Regions from separate parts of the Kitasatospora sp. NPDC001527 genome, predicted to be linked through region 2. Evidence: predicted binding sites of a transcription regulator. Region 2 holds the regulator's gene; the other holds the start of a gene.

Region 1 (11,290 bases), on a different contig from region 2:
CGATCCAGGCCAGCGCGTTGTGGCTGTGGCCGTGCGAGGTGTCGACGACCAGGAAGTCCACGCCCGCCTCGACCAGGGCCTGGGCGCGGTCGAAGGCCTCGGCGCTGGCGCCGACGGCGGCGCCGACCAGCAGCCGGCCCTCGGCGTCCTTGGCGGCGTTCGGGTACTGCTCGGCCTTGACGAAGTCCTTGACCGTGATGAGGCCCTTGATCCGGCCCTCGTCGTCGACCAGCGGCAGCTTCTCGATCTTGTGGCGGCGCAGCAGCGCCATGGCGTCGACGCCGGAGATGCCGACCTTGCCGGTGATCAGCGGCATCGGGGTCATGATCTCGCGGACCTGCCGGGTGCGGTCCGTCTCGAAGGCCATGTCGCGGTTGGTGACGATGCCGAGCAGCTTGCCGCTCCCGTCGGCGATCGGCACACCGGAGATCCGGAACTTGGCACAGAGCGCGTCGGCCTCGGCGAGCGTGGTGTCCGGGCCGACCGTGATCGGGTCGGTGACCATGCCGGACTCGGAGCGCTTCACCAGGTCGACCTGGTTGGCCTGGTCCTCGACCGAGAGGTTGCGGTGCAGGACGCCGACGCCGCCCTGGCGGGCCATCGCGATCGCCATCCGCGACTCGGTGACCTTGTCCATCGCCGCGGAGAGCAGCGGGATGTTGACGCGCACGTTGCGGGAGACCCGCGAGGAGGTGTCGACCTCGTTCGGCAGCACCTCGGACGCCCCCGGCAGCAGCAGGACGTCGTCGTACGTGAGTCCGAGCATCGCGAACTTCTCGGGTACGCCTGCGGCGTTGTAAGACATTTCGGGGGTACCTTCCGTGGCCGGCTCGATCAGCTCGCGCCCTGAGGGTGGGGGCGCTGTCATCAGCTCACTCGCTCGGACCGCCGAAAGCCCGGTGGCCACTGGAGGATCCTCCAGGGGAACCCCGCGCGCACCGTCGAAACTTTGGCGACCCGCCCAGGCGCCGATACCCCATGGTACTGGCACCGCGAATGCGCTCTCGTGTGCCCTTGACAACAAAGACCGGCCATGGGCCATTCCGGCCGGCCGGAAGGCCCGCGAACCCCGGCGAACGAACCCCGACGAACTAGGACGACTCCTCGGCGAGCGCCCGCAGCCGGCTCAGCGCACGGTGCTGGGCGACCCGGACGGCCCCCGGCGACATCCCGAGCACCTCACCGGTCTCCTCCGCCGAGAGCCCGGCGGCCACCCGCAGCAGCACCAGCTCGCGCTGGCGGGCCGGCAGGTTGGAGAGCAGCTCCTTCGCCCAGGCCGCGTCGCTGCTGAGCAGCGCCCGCTCCTCCGGGCCGAGCGCGTCGTCCGGCACCTCCGGCAGGTCGTCCTGCGGGATCACCGTCGAGCCGGGCCCGCGCATCGCGGCCCGCTGCAGATCGGCGATCTTGTGCGCGGCGATCCCGTAGACGAAGGCCTCGAAGGGGCGCCCCTGGTCCCGGTAGCGGGGCAGCGCGCAGAGCACCGCCACGCAGACCTCCTGGGCGATGTCGTCCACGTGGTGCCGGGCGCCGCCGGGCAGCCGGACCAGCCGGCCGCGGCAGTAGCGCAGCGCCAGCGGATGGACGTGGGCGAGCAGCGCGTCGATCGCCGGGCCCTCGCCGCGGACGGCGGCCGCGACCAGTTCGGCGAGCGCGCCGGGCCCGTCGGCCGGTTCCGCGTACCCCGGGCCGGACCCGGGCGCGGAGGGCTCGGCCTCCACCGGGTCCGCCTCGCCGGGAGCCCCGGTCACGTCGTCACGCATCGGTCCATGGTGCCTGGTCGCGCGGGAAAACGCGGCACCGCGTCCGGAGTTGTGCACCGGAACGTTATGCGGTGCCGCACCGGTCCGCACCACCGGCCCCTCCTGCACCGTCCCGCCTCCCGCCCCACCGCCCCGGGTGGTCCCGTCCGCGGCGCCGTCCGCCGAGTCTCCTGCGGCTGCGTGGTTCGCCGCAGTTCCTGTCCGCTGGTCCCCGAGGTGCTCCACTCCTCCATGGTGCAACCTCGGGACCGTAACGTCACACGCCCCCGCGCGGGCAATCGCGCGGAGCGTGCCGGAACCGGCGGTGCCGGCGGCGGTCAGCGGACCAGGCCCCAGCGGAAGCCCAGCGCCACCGCGTGCGCGCGGTCCGAGGCGCCGAGCTTCTTGAACAGCCGTCGGGCGTGGGTCTTGACGGTGTCCTCGGAGAGGAACAGCTCGCGGCCGATCTCGGCGTTGCTGCGGCCGTGGCTCATGCCTTCGAGCACCTGGATCTCACGCGCCGTCAACGTCGGCGCGGCGCCCATGTCGGGGCTGCGCAGCCGGCGGGGGGCGAGCCGCCAGGTCGGGTCGGCGAGCGCCTGGGTGACGGTGGCCCGCAGTTCGGCGCGCGAGGCGTCCTTGTGCAGGTACCCGCGGGCCCCCGCGGCGACCGCGAGGGCGACGCCGTCGAGATCCTCGGCGACGGTGAGCATGATGATCCGGGCGCCCGGGTCGGCGGACAGCAGCCGCCGGACCGTCTCCACCCCGCCGAGGCCGGGCATCCGGACGTCCATCAGGACGAGATCGGAGCGGTCGGCCACCCAGCGGCGGAGGACCTCCTCCCCGTTCGTCGCGGTGGTGACCCGATCGACACCGGGTACGGTCGCGACCGCGCGGCGAAGCGCCTCGCGGGCGAGCGGGGAATCGTCGCAAACGAGAACGGAAGTCATGACCGTCGTCCTCCGCAGCTGATCCGCGTCACGTTGAGCCTCCTGGCTGGTACGAACCTCTCCGACACGGCCGATCGGCGACAGACTCCGTGCTGATCGCCTGAGATTCCCCGCGATCGTTCCCGACGTCCGGCGTCCGCTAACCGCCTCCGCACATCCAACGACCGTCACTCGAATGAGTTACGGCCTTCGGGGCCATCTCCACCACTGTACGTGGCCGACCCGTTACCGATCAGCCGCATCGCGGTGCACACGCCGCACTTTTGCGCAGCTCGCGCGCGGTCGGCGTACAACCCGCACACCCACGGGGGCCCGCGCGCGCCCGTCGGCCACCCGATTGCCCCATCCGCGCCCGGCGCCCGCCTGCCCAACCGCCATGCGCACTATGCCCGTTTTTAGAGCTTTTGTATGGTCATTGACTGTTGTGCCACTCTGTGGGTGACTTGTCCATGGAGTTGCCGTAAGTCATATTTCCAGGTGTCCACACCGCGCCGGACGCCCCGCCGTGCCGCCGCCGACGCACCCCGCCGGCGACCGGCCCCGCGGTCGACGACCTCTGAAGGGAATGAGCCATGGCAGATTTCTCCCGACTCCCCGGCCCCAACGCGGACCTCTGGGACTGGCAGCTCTCCGCGGCCTGCCGCGGCGTGGACAGCTCGCTCTTCTTCCACCCCGAGGGCGAGCGCGGCGCGGCCCGCAGCTCGCGCGAGGCGAGTGCCAAGGAGGTCTGCATGCGCTGCCCGGTGCGCACCGAGTGCGCCGCGCACGCGCTGGCGGTCCGCGAGCCGTACGGCGTCTGGGGAGGCCTGACCGAGGACGAGCGCGAGGAGATGATGGGCCGTTCGCGCAACCGCCTGGTGGAGGTGCCGCTCGCCGCGCCGGGCGCGGTCCAGCAGTAGGCCACCGGTTCCGCCTCGCCGGGAAGAAACGTTTCTTCTCGGGGTGCGGCGCACCCGGCTGCCCCGGTCCCGCCGCTCCGGCGGGTCAGTGCCCGGCCGCCGCCCCCGCCAGCCGCTCCAGCATCAGCGCCACCGCCGGCACCTCGGCGAGGTCCGGCAGGGTCAGCGCGACCACCTGCCGCACCGCCGGCGCTCCCGAGGCGGCGTGCACCGCCACCGGCGCCACCCCGTCGGGGCGCACCGACTCCAGCGCCAGCCCCGGCAGCACCGCCACGCCGAGCCCGGCGGCCACCAGTCCGACCACCGCCGGGTAGTCGTCGGTCGCGAAGTCGATCCGCGGCTCGAAGCCGGCGCCCGCGCACAGCTCCACCAGGTGGCCCCGGCACTGCGGGCAGCCGGCGATCCACTGCTCCCCCGCCAGCTCGCCCAGCTCCACCGGCCCGCCGCGCCCGGCCAGCCGGTGCCCGGCGGGCAGCAGTCCGACCAGCGGGTCGTCCAGCAGCGGGGTGACCACCAGGTCGGACCAGTCGGCCCCCGCGCTCAGCTGCTGGGCCTCCAGATTGGCCTCCGCGCGCGCCTCCCGGGGCGTGCCGTGCGCGGGCGCGGGCGCCGGCGCGAGGGTGGAACCGGGGGCCTGCGGATAGCGGAAGGCGAGCGCGACCTCGCACTCGCCGCCGCGCAGCATCGCCAGCGACTCCGGCGGCTCCGCCTCGACCAGCGACACGCGCACGCCCGGATGGCTGTCCCGCAGCCGGGCGACGGCCGGCGGCACCAGGGTCGAGCTGGCGGTCGGGAAGGACACCAGCCGCACCCGCCCGGCCCGCAGTCCGGCGATCGCCGCGACCTCCTCCTCGGCGGCGGAGAGCCCGGCGAGGATCCCGGTGGCATGCTTGAGCAGCACCCGCCCGGCCTCGCTCAGCTGCATCCCGCGGCCCGAACGGACCACCAGCGGGGTGTCCACGGACTTCTCCAGGGCCTTCATCTGCTGACTGATGGCGGGCTGGGTACAGCCCAGCTCGCGGGCGGCGGCGGAGAAGGAGCCGGTGCGGGCGACGGCACGCAGGACGCGCAGATGGCGGGCCTCGATCATGCCCCCAAGATATAAGGGATTCTTTGCATTACGCAAAATTCAACTGATAGTTGAAGGCTGGAACGGCCCGGAACGGCCGCAGGCCCGGCCCGCCACCCCTCGCGGGGTGCGGACCGGGCCTGCGGTCGGTGACTGCGCGCGGTGGCCGCGCTCAGCGGTTGTGGCCTCAGTGCGAGTGGCCGTGACCGCCGTGCGAGTGGCCGTGACCGTTGTCGGCCTCCTCCTCCTTCTTCTCCACCACGAGGGTCTCGGTGGTGAGCAGCAGGGAGGCGATCGAGGCGGCGTTCTCCAGGGCGGAGCGGGTGACCTTGACCGGGTCGATGACACCGGCCTTGACCAGGTCGCCGTACTCGCCGGTGGCGGCGTTGTAGCCCTGGCCCTGCTCCAGCTCGGAGACCTTGGAGGTGATGACGTAGCCCTCCAGGCCGGCGTTCTGGGCGATCCAGCGCAGCGGCTCGTGCAGCGCCTTGCGGACGACCGCGACACCGGTGGCCTCGTCGCCGGACAGGCCCAGGCCGTCGTTCAGCACCTTGGCGGCGTGGACCAGGGAGGCGCCGCCGCCGGCGACGATGCCCTCCTCGACCGCGGCGCGGGTCGCCGAGATGGCGTCCTCCAGGCGGTGCTTGCGCTCCTTGAGCTCCACCTCGGTGGCGGCACCGACGCGGATCACGCAGACGCCACCGGCCAGCTTGGCCAGGCGCTCCTGCAGCTTCTCGCGGTCCCAGTCCGAGTCGGTGTTGGCGATCTCGCCCTTGATCTGGGCGACGCGGCCGGCCACGGCCTCGGACTCGCCGGCACCGTCGACGACGATCGTGTCGTCCTTGGTGACGGTCACGCGGCGGGCCGAGCCCAGCACGTCCAGACCGGCCTGGTCGAGCTTGAGGCCGACCTCCTCGGAGATCACGGTGCCGCCGGTCAGGACGGCCAGGTCACCGAGGATCGCCTTGCGGCGGTCGCCGAAGCCCGGGGCCTTGACGGCCACCGCGTTGAAGGTGCCGCGGATCTTGTTCACCACGAGGGTGGACAGCGCCTCGCCGTCGACGTCCTCGGCGATGATCAGCAGCGGGCGGGAGGTGCCGCCCTGCAGGATCTTCTCCAGCAGCGGCAGGAGCTCCTGGATGGAGGAGATCTTGCCCTGGTTGATCAGGATGTACGGGTCCTCCAGGACCGCCTCCTGCCGCTCCGCGTCGGTGACGAAGTACGGCGACAGGTAGCCCTTGTCGAACTGCATGCCCTCGGTGAAGTCCAGCTCCACGCCGAAGGTGTTCGACTCCTCGACGGTGATGACACCGTCCTTGCCGACCTTGTCGATCGCCTCGGCGATCAGCTCGCCGACCTGGGCGTCCTGGGCGGACAGGGTGGCGACGGCGGCGACGTCGTCCTTGCCCTCGATCTCACGGGCGACCGACAGCAGGTGCTCGGAGACGGCGGCGACGGCCTTGTCGATGCCCTTCTTCAGGGCGGCCGGGCCGGCGCCGGCGGCGACGTTGCGCAGACCCTCGTTGACCAGGGCCTGGGCCAGCACGGTGGCGGTGGTGGTGCCGTCGCCCGCGACGTCGTTGGTCTTGGTGGCGACCTCCTTGACGAGCTGCGCGCCAAGGTTCTCGTACGGGTCGTCGAGCTCGACCTCACGGGCGATGGTGACGCCGTCGTTGGTGATGGTCGGGGCGCCGAACTTCTTGTCGATGACGACGTTGCGGCCCTTGGGGCCGATGGTCACCTTGACGGTGTCGGCCAGCTTGTTGACACCGCGCTCCAGCGAGCGGCGGGCGTCCTCGTCGAACTGCAGGATCTTCGCCATGTTCCCTATTCCCTCGGGGGTGCGGCCGTCGCGGCGGCCGCTCGACTACGTGAACCAACGACCACGCCCCGGTCCCCGGTCACTAGGGACGCGGATCCGGGGCGTGGCGGGACGCCTTACTTCTCGATGATGGCGAGAACGTCGCGGGCGGAGAGCACCAGGTACTCCTCGCCCTGGTACTTCACCTCGGTGCCGCCGTACTTCGAGTACAGGACGATGTCACCCACGGCGACGTCGAGCGGCAGACGCTGGCCGTCCTCGAAGCGGCCCGGGCCGACGGCCAGGACGACGCCCTCCTGGGGCTTCTCCTTGGCGGTGTCCGGGATAACCAGGCCGGAGGCCGTGGTGGTCTCGGCGTCGAGCGGCTGGACCACGATGCGGTCCTCGAGCGGCTTGATGGCAACCTTGCTGCTGGTGGTCACGTCCGAGCTCCCCTTCGGAGATTACGGGGTTTTCTAACGGGTAGGGGCGAACTCGCGCGTCTGCCGTCGCGGGGGTCAGACACACACTGTCGCGTTAGCACTCGCCCGGTGGGGAGTGCTAGTGATGACCATAGGCCGCGGTTAGCACTCAGTCAACCAGAGTGCCAACGCCACGCGGGTCGGCCCGGGTCGCCGGCCCCTTGGGAGGGATGAGTCGCCGTACTCATGTGCGAGGGCGGCTCCGGATCGCACACTCGGGCCATGGCCGAGACCACCGCGCACACCCGCCCCCCTGCTCCACCGCGACCTGCTGGTCGCCCTCGTCACCCTCCCGCTGGTCGGCGGCGTCACCGCCCTGATCGGCGTCTGCGTCCTGGCCGTCCTGATGGGGCTGGCCATGAGCGACGCCGGTGGGCCGGTCGCGCTGCTCCTCCCGGCGGGCGTCGTGCTCGCCCTCGCGCCGGCCGGCCTGGTCACCTGGCGCACCGCGCGAGCCGGCTGGCGGGTGGTCCCCGCCGCCGCGCTGCTCGCCCCGCTGACCGCGCCCTGGTGGCTGCAGCAGTTGCTCTGACCGTCCGGGCCGTCCGTGACCGGCGAGAATGGCCCCGTGGAGAACGACGACCTGCGGCCCCTGCTGACCGACCGGGGCCAGGCCCTGCTCGCCGAACTGCGCGACTTCGCGCCCGGGGAGGAGCTGGCGCTGGCCACCCGGCTGCGCAAGGAGCACCCCGCCGAGCTGGTGTCGGCCGCCTTCGGGCAGGCCCGGCTGCGGCAGCGGGCCCGGGCCAAGTTCGGCGCCGACGCCGACCTCATGTACTTCACGCCCAACGGCGTCGAGCAGTCCACCCGGCGCGAGGTCGCCGAGTGGCGGGCGCGGCGCTTCGCGGACCTCGGGGTGAAGCGGCTGGCCGACCTCTGCTGCGGGATCGGCGGCGACGTGCTGGCGCTGGCCCGGGCCGGTGTCGAGGTGCTCGCCGTCGACAAGGACCCGGCCGCCTGCGCCGCCACCGCCGCCAACGCGGCCGCCCTGGGCCTGGCCGACCGGGTCGAGGTGCGCTGCGCGGACGTCGCCGACGTCGACGTCACCGGCTTCGACGCGGTCTTCACCGACCCCGCCCGGCGCACCTCGCGCGGCCGGGTCTTCGACCCCGAGGCGTACGCGCCGCCGCTGTCCTGGGCGATCGAGGCCGGACGGCGCACCCCGGTCGGCGCGCTCAAGGTGGCCCCCGGCATCCCGCACGAGGCGGTGCCGGCCGACGCGGAGGCCGAGTGGGTCTCCGACCACGGCGACGTCAAGGAGGCGGTGCTCTGGTTCGGCACCCGGGCCGGGCACCCGCACCGCGCCACCCTGCTGCCGCAGCGGGCCAGCCTCACCGGCGGCGACCTGCCCGACCCGCCGGCCGGCCCGGTCGGCCGCTACCTCTACGAGCCGGACGGCGCGGTGATCCGCGCCCACCTGGTCGCCGAGGTGGCGCAGCGGGTGAACGGGCGGCTGATCGATCCGAAGATCGCCTACGTGACCTCGGACGAGTTGGTCGACACCCCGTACGCGCACGGCTTCGAGCTGACCGACGTCCTGCCGTTCCACATCAAGAGGCTCAAGGCGCTGCTGCGCGAGCGGGGCGTCGGCACCGTGGTGATCAAGAAGCGCGGGATGGCGATCACCCCGGAGGAGCTGCGCCGCCAGCTGAAGCCCAGCGGCCCGAACACCGTGACGGTGATCCTCAGCCGCACCGACCACGGCCCGCTGATGATGCTCGGCCGGCCGGTGACCGGCCCGGCCGCGGCCGTTCAGGCGGCCGGCGCCGCGATGTAGTCCTCCAGCCGGGCCACCGCGAAGCCCTGCTCCTGGATCCGGGCCAGCAGTTCCCCGAACATCTCCGTCATCGTCTCGCCCTTGAGGTCCTTGGGGCCCCGGAAGTGGGCGAGCACGATGTCCCCGGGGCGCAGCTTCTTGTCCGCCGCCTGGTACTGCATGTCGTGGATCTGCATCGACTCGCGCCACAGCACGATCGCCCGCGGCCCGCACTGCTGCACCGAGGAGTTCAGCGCCGGGGTGTGGGCGCCGTCGCCGTAGGGCGGGCGGAACAGCAGCGGCGGGGTGCCGTACTGCTGGGTGAGCGCGGCCTGGGCGTCGCAGACCTCGGACCGCTGCTTCTCCGGCGTCACCTTGCTCAGCTGGGCGTGGTCCGTGGTGTGGTTGTGGACGTGGTTGCCGAGCGCCTGGAGCCGCTTGAAGTAGCCGTAGTCGTCCTTGACGATGTCGCGGGTCAGGAACATCGAGACCGGCACCTTGAGGTCGGTCAGCATCTCGACGAACTTCGGGTCCTTCTCGGCGCCGTCGTCGATGGTGACGAAGACGACCTTGTCGGTGGTCTTCACCTCGCTGAACACCGGGACCGGGCCGGTCTTCTGGAGCTTCACCGGCTTGTCGGCGGGCGCCGGGGGCGCGGGCGGCAGCGGCGTGAGGTGCCACTTCGCCCAGGCGGCGGCGTCCCCCGCGGCCGGGGCGGGCGCCGCGCTCGGCGGCGGGGTGGCCGCGCCCTGCTGCGGCGCGGCGGACCCGGCGGGGGCGCTGCTCGGCGCCACCAGGGCGGCGGAGGCGGCGCCGCTGTCGCCGCCGCCCGCGCAGCCGGTGGCGGCGGCCAGCAGGACCGCCGCCCCCGCCGCGTACGCCGTCGTCCTGCTCCACCCGTGCCTGTTCACCGCGCCGTGCTCCCCGTTCCCGTTCAGCGATCTCGCTCGCTAGCACGGTAACGGTCGCACGTTCGGTTCCCGGTCGGGCGTGCGGACGGCCGGCCCGGGCTACTCCACGTGCTCGCTGGTGAACGACCAGCGGTGCACCGGACGGCCCAGCAGCCCGGCGGGCGGCTCGGCCACCGGGAGCGGCTCGCCGGACCACCAGGTGATCAGCAGCACACGCTCGCCGGGGGCGGCGAACAGCTCGGCGCGCAGCAGCCCCGCGCCGCCGCGCAGCGCGGGCAGCGCGGTCTCCCGCACCCAGGCGGAGAGCTCGGCGCCCCGCCCGTCGGCGGCCCGGGCCTCCCACATCGCGGCGGTGGTGCTCACTCCTGGCCGCCCAGCGCCTGGTAGGCCTGGCCGTGGAAGTCCTGGTGCGGCACGTGGACCTCGGTCACCGGCAGCGAGGAGTCCGCCGACAGGTCGAAGGAGGACGGCGCGCGGTCCCGCCGGACCATCTCGGCGCCGAGCGCGGCGACCATCGCGCCGTTGTCGGTGCACAGGCCCGGGCGGGGCACCCGCAGCCGGATGCCGGCCCGGTCGCAGCGCTGCTGGGCCATCTCGCGCAGCCGCGAGTTGGCCGCGACGCCGCCGCCGATCATCAGGTGGTCGACGCCGTTGTCCTTGCAGGCCTTGACCGCCTTGCGGGTCAGCACGTCGGTGACCGCCTCCTGGAAGGACGCCGCGACGTCGGCGATCGGCACCTCCTCGCCGGCCCGGCGCCTGGCCTCCACCCAGCGGGCGACGGCGGTCTTCAGGCCGGAGAAGGAGAAGTCGTACTCCGGATCCTTGGGGCCGGTCAGGCCGCGCGGGAAGGCGATCGCCTCGGGGTCGCCCTCGCGGGCGGTGCGGTCGACCACCGGGCCGCCGGGGAAGCCCAGCCCGAGCACCCGGGCGACCTTGTCGAAGGCCTCGCCGGCCGCGTCGTCGATGGTCGCGCCGAGCGGGCGCACGTCGCTGGTGATGTCCTCGCTGAGCAGCAGCGAGGAGTGCCCGCCGGAGACCAGCAGGGCCATCGTCGGGGACGGCAGGCGGCCGTGTTCCAGCTGGTCCACGCAGATGTGCGAGGCGAGGTGGTTGACGCCGTACAGCGGCTTGTCCAGGGCCCAGGCGTAGGCCTTGGCGGCGCTCACGCCGACCAGCAGCGCGCCGGCCAGGCCGGGGCCGGCGGTGACGGCGATGCCGTCCAGGTCGCTCGCCTTGACGCCGGCGGTGTCCAGGGCGCGCTGGATGGTGGGGACCATCGCCTCCAGGTGCGCGCGGCTGGCGATCTCGGGGACGACGCCGCCGAACCGGGCGTGGTCGTTGACGCTGGAGGCCACCGCGTCGGCGAGCAGGGTGGTGCCCCGCACGATGCCGACGCCGGTCTCGTCGCAGGAGGTCTCGATGCCGAGGACGAGCGGTTCGTCAGCCATGGGGGGTGTCCTTCTTCACATCCGGTCGCGGGTGGTCCGCGGGTTCGTCGAGGTCTTCGGGAGCGGTGGCGCCGTCGACGGCGGCGGCCGCGAGGTCCAGGCGCATCACCAGCGCGTCGATGTTCGCGGGCTGGTAGTAACCGCGCCGGATGCCGACCGGCTCGAAACCGAACCGCTCGTAGAGCCGCTGGGCGCGGGTGTTGTCCACCCGGACCTCCAGCAGCAGGTCCGCGCA
Region 2 (11,290 bases):
CTCCTCCACCCGGCTGGAGTGGATCCTCGCCGACCTCGGCAACATGTGCGCCGGCGCGGCCACCACGGCCGTCTACCCGAGCACCAACGCCGACGAGACGGCCTTCATCCTCTCCGACTCCGGCTCCCGGGCCCTGTTCGCCGAGAACGCGGCCCAGCTGGACAAGGTGGCCGGCGAACTGGACCGGCTGCCCGGGCTGGAGACGGTGATCCTGTTCGACGCGCCGGACGGGCCGCCGCCGGCCGGCCGGCTGCGGGTGATCACCCTCGCCGAACTGGAGCGGCTCGGCGCCGAGCACCTGGCCGCGCACCCGGACGCCGTCGACAAGGCGGTCGCCGCCCTCGACAGGGAGCAGCTGGCGACCCTCATCTACACCTCCGGCACCACCGGCCGCCCCAAGGGCGTGCGCCTGGTGCACGACTGCTGGGCCTACGAGGGGCGGGCACAGGAGGCGAGCGGTCTGCTGGCCGCCGACGACGTGCAGTTCATGTGGCTGCCGCTGTCGCACGTGTTCGGCAAGACGCTGATCTCGGGGCAGATCGCGACCGGGCACGTGATGGCGCTGGACGGCCGGGTGGAGCGGATCATCCACAACCTGCCGGTGATCCGGCCGACCATCATGGCCTCGGCGCCGCGGATCTTCGAGAAGGTCTACAACGGCATCGCCGGAAAGGCCCGCGCGGAGGGCGGCGCCAAGTACAAGATCTTCCTGTGGGCGGCGCGCACCGCCCGCGACTACGCCCGCACCGTCCAGGAGACCCGGGTGGCGACCGGCGTGGGCAGCGCCCCGGCGGCGCTGCGGATGAAGCACGCCCTCGCCGACCGGCTGGTGTACGCGAAGATCCGGGCCGCCTTCGGCGGGCGGCTGCGCGGGGCGGTGTCCGGCAGTGCCGCGCTGGCCCCGGAGATCGGCTACTTCTTCGTCGGCGCCGGGGTGCCGATCCTGGAGGGCTACGGGCTGTCGGAGACCAGCGCCGGCTCCAGCGTCAACCGGGCCGAGGACATCCGGGTGGGCACGGTGGGCCGCCCGCTGCCGGGCACCGAGGTGCGGATCGCCGAGGACGGCGAGATCCTGCTGCGCGGCCCCGGCGTCATGCGCGGCTACCACAACCTGCCCCAGAAGACCGCCGAGGTGCTGGAGGCGGACGGCTGGTTCCACACCGAGGACATCGGCGAGCTGTCGCCGGACGGCTTCCTGCGGATCACCGACCGCAAGAAGGACCTGTTCAAGACCTCCGGCGGCAAGTACGTCGCGCCCAGCGAGGTGGAGGGCAAGTTCAAGGCGGTCTGCCCGTTCGTCAGCAACGTCCTGGTGATCGGCAACGGCCGCAACTACTGCACCGCGCTGATCGGCCTGGACGAGTCGGTGATCATGCCGTGGGCCGCCGAGCACGGCCTGGCTGGCCGCTCCTACGCCGAGGTGGTCGCCGACCCGCGGACCCACGAGCTGATCGACGGCTTCGTGCGGCGGCTCAACGGCCAGCTCCAGCGCTGGCAGACGATCAAGAAGTTCCACCTGCTGCCGCGCGACCTGGACGTCGAGCACGGCGAGCTCACCCCGAGCCTGAAGATCAAGCGCCCGGTGGTGGAGCGGACCTACGCGGAGGCGGTCACCGCGATGTACGCGGGCGCCAACGAGGCCTGATCCGGCCCGCCCGCCGCGCCCGGCCCGCCTGTCCCGCACCGCCCGGAGGGCCGTACGGGACAGGCGGGGCCGGCTGTACGGGACAATGGGGTCATGCCCTCCGCACTTCCCGACGGCGAACCGGTGCCGTCCGACGGTTCCCTGCCCGCGCACGCCCTCGACGGGCTGGGCTCGCGGCCGTTCGGCTTCTACCTGCACGTGCCCTACTGCGCGAGCCGCTGCGGCTACTGCGACTTCAACACCTACACCGCCACCGAGCTGCGCTCCTCGGGCACCGTCGCCTCGCAGGAGACGTACGCGGACAACGTGGTGGCCGAGGTCCGGCTGGCCCGGCGGGTCCTCGGCGCGGACGCGCCGCCGGTGCGCACCGTCTTCCTGGGCGGCGGCACCCCGACCCTGCTGCCGGCCCGTGACCTGGTGCGGATGCTCGCCGCGATCCGCGAGGAGTTCGGGCTCGCCGAGGGCGCCGAGGTCACCACCGAGGCCAACCCGGAGTCGGTGGACCCGGCGTACCTGGCGGAGCTGCGCGAGGGCGGCTACAACCGGATCTCCTTCGGCATGCAGTCCGCCCGCCCGCACGTGCTGAAGCTGCTCGACCGCCACCACACCCCCGGGCGCCCCGAGGCCTGCGTCGCCGAGGCCCGCGCGGCCGGCTTCGAGCACGTCAACCTCGACCTCATCTACGGCACCCCCGGCGAGTCCGACGACGACTGGCGGGCCTCCCTGGACGCCGCGATCGGAGCCGGCCCCGACCACGTCTCCGCCTACTCGCTGATCGTCGAGGAGGGCACCCGGCTGGCCGCCCGGGTCGGGCGCGGCGAACTGCCGATGATCGACGACGACGTGCACGCCGACCGCTACCTGATCGCCGAGGAGGCGCTGGGCGCCGCCGGCTACTCCTGGTACGAGGTCTCCAACTGGTCCACCACCCCCGAGGGCCGCTGCCGCCACAACGAGCTGTACTGGACCGGCGGCGACTGGTGGGGCGCCGGCCCCGGCGCGCACAGCCACGTCGGCGGCGTCCGCTGGTGGAACGCCAAGCACCCCGCCGCCTACGCCCGGGCCCTCGCCGAGGGGCGCACCCCCGCCCAGGGCCGCGAGCGCCTCACCGCCGAGGACCGCCGCGTCGAGCGCGTCCTGCTGGAGCTGCGCCTGGCCGAGGGCATCCCGCTGGACCTGCTGACGGAGACCGGCCTGAAGGCCGCGCGGCAGCACCTGGCCGACGGCCTCCTCGCCCCGGAGCCCTGGTCCGGGGGCCGCGCCGCCCTCACCCTCCGGGGCCGCCTGCTGGCGGACGCGGTGGTGCGCGACCTGGTGGACTGAGTGTCGTTAACGTGGTGTCAGCCGTCGGAGGGAGCGCGCAGTGACCGCCATCGATGACCGGATGACGGGGATCTTCGAGAACCTGGAGGTCCCGGAAGGCTTCAAGGCCGAGCTCATCAGGGGGGAAATCGTGATGACGGCGGGGCCGGACATGGCCCACGACCTCATCGTCGAGTCGATCGTCGACCAGATCCCGCGCACGCGGTGGCACCGGCTCCAGACCCAGGACGTGGCGTTCCCCGCCGACGCGAGCGAGCCGCAGCCGGATCTGGTGGTGATCGAGCGAGGAACCGTCGAGGGGCCGGGGCGTCTGGTGCCCGCGCCGGCCGTGACGTTGGTCGTCGAAGTCGTGTCGAAGACCAGTGTGCTGCGCGACTACCGCACCAAGCGGGAGCTCTACGCGGAGGGTGCTGTCCCCCTCTACCTGATCGTCGATCCGATCAAGGGCCTCTGTGTGCTGCTGGCCGAGCCGACCGAGGCGAGTGCCTCGGGGCTGCCGGACTACGTGGCCGAGCGGACCACCAAGTTCGGCGAGCCGGTGCCGCTGGACCTGTTGGGCGTCGTTCTCGACACCTCGGAGTTCCGGACCTACTCCTGAGGCGGCAGGGTCACGAAGTCGATCAGCTCCTCGACCTTGCCCAGCAGCTCGGGCTCCAGGTCCCGGTAGGAGTCCACCCTCGACAGGATCCGCTTCCACGCCGCCGGGGCGTCCTCGGGCCAGCCCAGGCGGCGGCAGGTGCCGGTCTTCCAGTCCTCGCCCCTGGGGACGGCGGGCCACGCGGGGATGCCGACGGAGGAGGGCTTCACGGCCTGCCAGACGTCGATGTAGGGGTGGCCGACGACCAGCACGTGCGGGCCGGTGACCCGGGCGGCGATGCGGTGCTCCTTGGTGCCCGGGAGCAGGTGGTCGACCAGGACGCCGAGGCGGCGGCCCGGGCCGGGGGCGAAGTCGGCGACGATCGCGGGCAGGTCGTCGACGCCCTCCAGGTACTCGACGACCACGCCCTCGATCCGCAGGTCGTCGCCCCAGACCCGCTCCACCAGCTCGGCGTCGTGCCGGCCCTCGACGTAGATCCGCGACTCGCGGGCCACCCGGGCCCGGGCACCGGGGACGGCGACCGAGCCGGAGGCGGTCCGGCCCGGGGCGCGTGCGGGGGCCGGGCCCGGGGGCCGGACCAGGGTGACCGTCCGGCCCTCCAGCAGGAAGCCGCGCGGGACCATCGGGAAGACCCGGTGCTTGCCGAAACGGTCCTCCAGGGTGACGGTGAAGCCCTCGGCGGTCTTCTCGCAGCGCACCACCGCCCCGCAGAAGCCGCTCGCCGCCTCCTCGACCACCAGGTCCCGCTCGGCGGGCACCTCGGGGGCGGGGGTCTGTTTCTTCCACGGCGGGGTCAGGTCGGGTCCGTACTGGCGGCTGCGCATTCCACGGAGTCTACGAGGCGTCAGCCGGTGAACGGCGAGTTCACCACCAGGATCCCGGCGATCCGTTCGCGCAGCGCGGCCGAGTGCGGCAGCGGCACCGGGTCGCCGCCGCGCTCCATCCGCACGCCCCGGTCGGCGAGCACGTACAGCATCCGCAGCGTGCGCAGGGTGTTGGAGACGACGGCGGGCACGGCGCCGGTGGTCGCCGAGGGGCGGCGCGGCGGCTGGGCGGCGATCACGTCGAGCCAGCCCAGTGCCTGCCGCTCGGTCAGCTCGGGGCGAGTGAGGATCTGCGCGAGGGCGCGGCCGAGCCGGTCGTCCTCCAGGGCGTCCAGGACGTGGTCGGTGGGGGCGAGCAGCCGGGCGGCGACCAGCTCCAGCAGCGGCGTCGGGTCGGCGAGCAGCGGGCCGCGCCCGAGGGCGGCCAGGTAGTCGGCGCCGTGCGCGAGGGCGTGCAGCCAGCCGAGTTCGGCGTCGAAGCCGCGCAGGTCGGTCTCGGCGAGGTACCAGCGGGCGAAGGCGTCCAGCCAGGCGCCCCGGTGCGCACCGAGGTCGGCGAGGTCGGCGAGGACCAGCGGGGCGAAGGTGCGGGCCTGGATCTCGGGGTCGGACAGCCGCTCGGCCATCTCGTCGCCGAGGGCCAGGCGCTGCTCCGGGGTGAGCAGGGGCACCCAGCGGCACAGCTGCTCGTAGGCGCGGCTGTCGCGGGTCTCGGGGTCGGGCGAGCGCAGGGCGGCGCTCACCGCGGCGAGCAGGTCGGGGGTGGGTTCGGCGGTCTCGATACCGGTCCAGTCGATCATGGTCGGACCCTAGGGGCGCCGGACCGCCGCGGCCACCGGTTTTCACAGCCCCGGCGCGCCCCAGACCGGGAACCAGCGGGTGAGGTCCTTCTCCAGCCGCAGGTCGTTGCCGAGCATCGCGTTGACCTCCAGCTCCAGTGGGCTGTCGCGCTTCTCCCCGCCGCCCGGCAGCGGCGCGAAGGGGTAGAAGGTGCCGCGCTTGTACAGGTAGACCAGGGCCAGCGGCCGGCGCCCGTCGGCGTCGCGGAAGCCGACCAGCGAGCAGAGCAGCTGCGGCCCGAAGCCGTGCGCCTCCAGCTCGCTGTTGACCGCGTGCAGGTCGTTGACTAGCTCCGGCAGCTCCTCGGGGGTGTGCCGGGCCAGCAGCCAGGAGTAGCCGTACGCGTCCCTGGACGCCTCGACGGGGACGCCGCCGCGCTCGGTGTCGGCGTCCAGCAGGGCCCGGACCTGGCGTTCGACCTCGTCGAAGGCCCCGCCCTCGACCGAGGCGAAGCAGACCGAGCCGAGTCCGGTGGGCCGCAGTCCCGCTCCCGCCTCCAGGGTCAGCGCGGCGGAGGGAACCCCGAACAACTGGTCGAGGTCCGGCTTGACGGGCTTGGTGCGGCCGAACAGCGCGTCCAGGATTCCCACGGCGGTCCTTCCGGGTCGGGGCCGGCGGCTGAGCCGGTCGGCGGGTCAGCGGCCGAGCCGCGCGGAGATCTTCGCCAGCTGGGCCAGCCGCTGCTCCAGCGAAGGGTGGGTGGAGAACAGCTGGGTGGCGGCCTCGCGGGCGCTCAGCGCGGGGGCGAAGTAGAAGGCGTTGTAGGCCTGCGCCTGGCGCAGGTCCTTGGTCGGGATGGCGGCGATCTGGCCGGTCACCTTGGTGAGCGCCGAGGCCAGCGCGCTGGGCCGGCCGGTGAGCTGGGCGGCGGCCCGGTCGGCGGCCAGCTCCCGGTAGCGGGACAGCAGCCGGGTCAGCAGGAAGCTGATCGCGTAGACCGCGATCGACACCAGCGGAATGACCAGCGCGGCGATCGCCGCGTTGGAGTCGTTGCTGTTGCGCCCGCCGCCCATGAAGCCGCCGTACATGGCGATCCTGGTCATCGCGCCGGCCAGCACGCCGAGGAAGCCGGCCACCGTCATGACGGCGACGTCCCGGTGGGCGACGTGCGACAGCTCGTGCGCGAGCACGCCTTCCAGTTCCTCCGGCTCCAGCCGGCGCAGCAGGCCGGTGGTGACGCAGACCACCGCGTTCTGCGGGTTGCGGCCGGTGGCGAAGGCGTTCGGCATGTCGTTGTCGGCGACGGCGACCCGGGGCTTGGGCATGTCGGCGAGCGCGCAGAGCCGGTCGACGGCGCCGTGCAGCTGCGGGTACTGCTCGGGGGAGACCCGGTGGGCGCCCATCGCCCGCTCGGTGATCTTGTCGCTGAACCAGAACTGGGCGACGAACAGGCCGCCGGAGATCAGGACGATGATCGGCCAGGCGCCGCGCAGCAGTGCGATCAGCAGCCCGGTGAATCCGACGTACAGCAGTCCGATCAGGAACATCGTCCCCACCATCCGGCCGGTCAGGCCGCGGTCGGGGGCGAAACGGGTGTGCTGGCCCGGGGTCGACATCGCTGTTCCTCCGTTCGCCGTCCGCTTCCGATGCTGCCACCCGGACGGGCCCGCGGCATCATCCGCGCGCCGCGAACTGCGGGCAGGATCACCCCGGCCGGGCCGTTCCTGCCGTCGGACCCGGGCCTTACACTGGCAGGTACGGTTCTGGCACTCGGATGGTCGGAGTGCCAAGGCCGGGCCCTGCGGGGCCGGCCCGAAGCTCGGAACACGGACACGTGCCACAACGGCGTGTCACAACGGACAACGCGTGAAGACGGAGGTGCGTGCCCCATGGCCGGTGAGGTCCGCCAGCTCGACGACCGCAAGCTCGCGGTGCTTCGCGCGATCGTCCAGGACTACGTGGGGACGGAGGAGCCGGTCGGCTCCAAGGCCCTGGTGGACCGCCACAACCTCGGGGTCTCCCCGGCCACCGTCCGCAACGACATGGCCGCGCTGGAGGAGGAGGGCTACATCCACCAGCCGCACACCAGCGCCGGGCGCATCCCCACCGACAAGGGCTACCGGCTGTTCGTCGACAAGCTGGCCGAGGTCAAGCCGATGAGCGCGCCCGAGCGGCGGGCGATCCGGCACTTCCTGGACGGCGCGGTGGACCTCGACGACGTGGTCGCCCGCACGGTGCGGCTGCTGGCCCAGCTGACCCGCCAGGTCGCGGTGGTGCAGTACCCCTCGCTGAGCCGCTCCACGGTCCGGCACATCGAGCTGGTCGCGCTGGCCCCGGCGAAGGTGATGCTGGTGCTGATCACCAACACCGGCCGGGTCGAGCAGCGGCTGGTGGACTGCCCGGGCACGGTCGGCGAGACGCTGCTGGCGGATCTGCGGGCCCGGGTCAACGCGCGGGCCGCCGGCCAGCGGCTCCCGGACGTCCCCGGGCTGCTCGACGACCTGCCCGCGCTGTTCGAGGCGGCCGACCGGCCGACCGTCACGGTGGTGCTGGCGACGCTCTTCGAGACGCTCGCCGAGCAGAGCGAGGAACGGATCATGCTGGCCGGCACGGCCAACCTGACCCGTTTCGGCCACGACTTCCCCCTCACCATCCAGCCGGTGCTGGAGGCGCTGGAGGAGCAGGTCGTCCTGCTCCGCCTCCTGGGTGAGACCGCGGACGCCGGGATGACGGTGCGGATCGGCCGGGAGAACGCCTACGAGGGGCTGAATTCCACGTCGGTCGTCTCGGTCGGCTACGGTTCGGGCGACGAGAGCGTGGCCAAACTGGGTGTGATCGGTCCGACCCGGATGGACTATCCGGGCACAATGGGGGCGGTGCGAGCGGTGGCACGGTACGTGGGCCAGATCCTGGCCGAGTCGTAGGAACGGCGCCGTCAAAAATTTGACGGCGCCCAAGTCGCAAGCACTCTTACAGGCGGAACAAGCGGAGCATTTGGTGGCCACGGACTACTACGCGGTACTCGGCGTCCGACGGGATGCGGGGCAGGACGAGATCAAGAAGGCGTTCCGGCGCCTGGCGCGCGAACTGCACCCGGACGTCAACCCGGACCCGAAGACGCAGGAGCGGTTCAAGGAGATCAACGCCGCCTACGAGGTGCTCTCCGACCCGCAGAAGCGCCAGGTCTACGACCTCGGCGGCGACCCGCTCTCGCCGAACGGCGGCGGCGGGGCGGGCGGCTTCGGCGCGGGCGCGGCCGGCTTCGGCTTCTCCGACATCATGGACGCCTTCTTCGGCGCCGCCTCCGGCCAGCGCGGCCCGCGCTCGCGCACCCGGCGCGGCCAGGACGCGATGATCCGCCTGGAGATCACCCTGGAGGAGGCCGCGTTCGGCACCACCAAGGAACTCCAGGTGGACACCGCCGTCACCTGTACCACCTGCAGCGGCGAGGGTGCCGCGCCCGGCACCTCCGCGCAGACGTGTGACATGTGCCGCGGCAAGGGCGAGGTCTCCCAGGTCACCCGGTCCTTCCTGGGCCAGGTCATGACCTCCCGCCCCTGCCCGCAGTGCCAGGGCTTCGGCACCGTCGTGCCGACCCCGTGCCCGGAGTGCGCCGGTGACGGACGGGTCCGCGCCCGCCGCACCCTGACCGTCAAGATCCCCGCCGGTGTCGACAACGGCACCCGGATCCAGCTGGCCGGCGAGGGCGAGGTCGGCCCCGGCGGCGGCCCGGCCGGCGACCTGTACGTCGAGATCGCCGAGACCACCCACAGCGTGTTCCAGCGGCGCGGCGACGACCTGCACTGCACCGTCACCATCCCGATGACGGCGGCCTCGCTCGGCACCCAGGTGCCGCTGCAGACCCTGGACGGGGTGGAGGAGGTCGACATCCGGCCCGGCACCCAGTCCGGCCAGTCCATCCCGCTGCACGGCCGGGGCATCACCCACCTGCGCGGCGGCGGCCGGGGCGACCTGATAGTGCATGTCGAGGTGCAGACGCCCACCAAGCTCGACGCCGAGCAGGAGGAGCTGCTGCGCCGTCTGGCGGTGCTGCGCGGCGAGGAACGGCCGTCCGGCCAGTTCGCGCCCGGGCAGCAGGGGCTGTTCTCCCGGCTGAAGGACGCCTTCAACGGCCGGTAGCCGTCCCGCGCGGGGGTGCCGAGGCTTTCTCGGCACCCCTTTCGCGTCCCCGTTCCCCTTCCCACCCCGGAGGTTCCCCGCATGACCGCGCCCGTGTTCGTCGTCGAGACCGAGCGGATCGCCGGCGCCGCGCCCGGCGCGCTGGTGCGGCTGGACGGGCCGGAGGGCCGGCACGCGGCCGCCGTGAAGCGGCTGGAGCCGGGCGAGGCGCTCACCCTGACGGACGGGCTCGGCCTCGGCGTGGACGGCACCGTCGCGGCGGTGCCCGGCAAGGACGAGATCGACGTGACGGTGGCGGCCGTGCGCCGCGAGCCGGAGCCGGCGCCGCGGATCGTCGTCGTCCAGGCGCTGCCCAAGGGCGACCGGGGCGAGCTGGCCGTGGAGACCATGACCGAGGTCGGCGTGGACGTGGTGATCCCCTGGGCGGCCTCGCGCTGCATCACCCAGTGGAAGGGCGAGCGCGGCGGCAAGGCGCTCGCCAAGTGGCGGGCCACCGCGCGGGAGGCCGGCAAGCAGTCCCGCCGGCTGCGCTTCCCCGTGGTCCGCGACGTGATGACCACCCGGCAGCTGGCCCCGGTGCTGCTCGGCGCCGCGTTCGCGGCCGTGCTGCACGAGGAGGGCGCCGAGCCGCTGGCCGGCGCCGCGCTGCCGGGCACCGGGGACCTGGTGCTGGTGGTCGGCCCGGAGGGCGGGGTCTCCCCGGAGGAACTGGCCGCCTTCGCCGCGGACGGCGCCAAGCCGTACCGGCTCGGCCCGTCGGTGCTGCGCACCTCCACCGCGGGCGTGGCCGCCGGCGCGCTGCTGCTGGGCCGCACCGGCCGCTGGTCCTAGCACGCGTCCCCCGCAGGGGGCCGGGGTCGGGAAAGTCCGGGCGCGGGGGACCGGCCCCGTGCCAGGGTGACGGGTGTGAGCGAACCCGAGAGCACCTCCGTGGGCGCCTATCTGCGCCACCCGCACCTGCACGGTGACCTGATCACCTTCGTGGCCGAGAACGACGTGTGGCTCGCCCCGCTGGACGGCGGCCGGGCCTGGCGGCTGACGGCCGATCACGTCCCGGTCCGCCGCCCCCGGTTCTCCCCGGACGGCCGGCACGTGGCCTTCACCTCGACCCGGGACGGCGCCCCCGAGGTGCACCTCGTGCCGGTGGACGGCGGCCCGTCGCGCCGGCTCACCTACTGGGGCGACGCGCAGACCCAGCTGCGCGGCTGGACGGCGGACGGCCGCCCGATCGCCACCACCGCCGCCGGACAGGCCTCGCTGCGCCGCACCTGGGCGCACGCCGTGCCGCTGGACGGCGGCGAGCCGCAGCGCCTGCCGTACGGGCCGGTCGGCGGGCTGGCCTTCGAGCCGGGCGGCGACCGGACGCTGCTGGTCTCGGCCTTCGGCGTGGAGCCGGCCTGGTGGAAGCGGTACCGGGGCGGCAGGACCGGCAAGCTGTGGATCGGCACCGACCGCTTCGAGCGCGTCCACGAGGAGCTGACCGGCAACATCGAGTCGCCGCTGTGGGTCGGCGAGCGCATCGCCTTCCTCTCCGACCACGAGGGCGTCGGCGCCCTGTACTCCAGCCTCCCGGACGGCTCCGACCTGCGCCGCCACGGCACCTCCCCGGAGGGCTTCTACGCCCGCGACGCCGCCACCGACGGCACCCGGGTGGTCTGGCACAGCGCCGGGGAGCTGTGGCTGCTGGACGACCTGGCCGGCGCCGAGCCGCGCCGCCCGGACGTCCGCCCGTCCGGCCCGCTCACCGGCCGGCGCCCCCGCCCGGTGTCCGCCGCGTACTGGCTGGAGGGCGCCGCCCCGGACCGCACCGGCCGGGCCGGCGCGGTGGTGGTGCGCGGCACCGTGCACTGGCTGACCCACCGGGAGGGCCCGGCCCGGGTGCTGGACGAGACGCCGGGGGTGCGCGGGCGCCTCGCCCGGGTGGTGCCGGGCGCGGCCGGCGAGGACGCCGCGCAGGGCGTGGTCTGGGTGACCGACGCC

Evidence for each region. Region 2 encodes HrcA, which represses chaperone genes, less so after heat shock. Its sites were predicted from a motif close to TTNGCACTCNGNNNNNCNGAGTGCNAA; they were not measured.
Region 1: a site for HrcA is predicted at 7,043-7,069, ahead of groES (co-chaperone GroES). Genes of this name have one in related genera too.

What each region holds. Positions count from the first base shown of each region.
Region 1 is NZ_JBEPAM010000002.1:6,480-17,769, forward strand. It holds gene guaB (IMP dehydrogenase) at 1-805, opposite strand, end outside; gene shbA (RNA polymerase sigma factor ShbA) at 1,092-1,760, opposite strand; gene ABT238_RS01735 (response regulator transcription factor) at 2,078-2,689, opposite strand; gene ABT238_RS01740 (WhiB family transcriptional regulator) at 3,262-3,588, shown strand; gene ABT238_RS01745 (LysR family transcriptional regulator) at 3,674-4,678, opposite strand; gene groL (chaperonin GroEL) at 4,845-6,479, opposite strand; gene groES (co-chaperone GroES) at 6,596-6,901, opposite strand; gene ABT238_RS01760 (hypothetical protein) at 7,299-7,472, shown strand; gene ABT238_RS01765 (class I SAM-dependent methyltransferase) at 7,488-8,717, shown strand; gene ABT238_RS01770 (polysaccharide deacetylase family protein) at 8,693-9,607, opposite strand; gene ABT238_RS01775 (hypothetical protein) at 9,707-9,970, opposite strand; gene tsaD (tRNA (adenosine(37)-N6)-threonylcarbamoyltransferase complex transferase subunit TsaD) at 9,967-11,055, opposite strand; gene rimI (ribosomal protein S18-alanine N-acetyltransferase) at 11,048-11,290, opposite strand, start outside.
Region 2 is NZ_JBEPAM010000008.1:215,166-226,455, reverse strand. It holds gene ABT238_RS11755 (AMP-dependent synthetase/ligase) at 1-1,645, shown strand, start outside; gene hemW (radical SAM family heme chaperone HemW) at 1,739-2,968, shown strand; gene ABT238_RS11745 (Uma2 family endonuclease) at 3,009-3,566, shown strand; gene ABT238_RS11740 (DUF3097 domain-containing protein) at 3,557-4,390, opposite strand; gene ABT238_RS11735 (DUF2785 domain-containing protein) at 4,411-5,190, opposite strand; gene pspAB (PspA-associated protein PspAB) at 5,233-5,820, opposite strand; gene htpX (zinc metalloprotease HtpX) at 5,866-6,786, opposite strand; gene hrcA (heat-inducible transcriptional repressor HrcA) at 7,060-8,094, shown strand; gene dnaJ (molecular chaperone DnaJ) at 8,168-9,310, shown strand; gene ABT238_RS11710 (16S rRNA (uracil(1498)-N(3))-methyltransferase) at 9,392-10,141, shown strand; gene ABT238_RS11705 (S41 family peptidase) at 10,217-11,290, shown strand, end outside.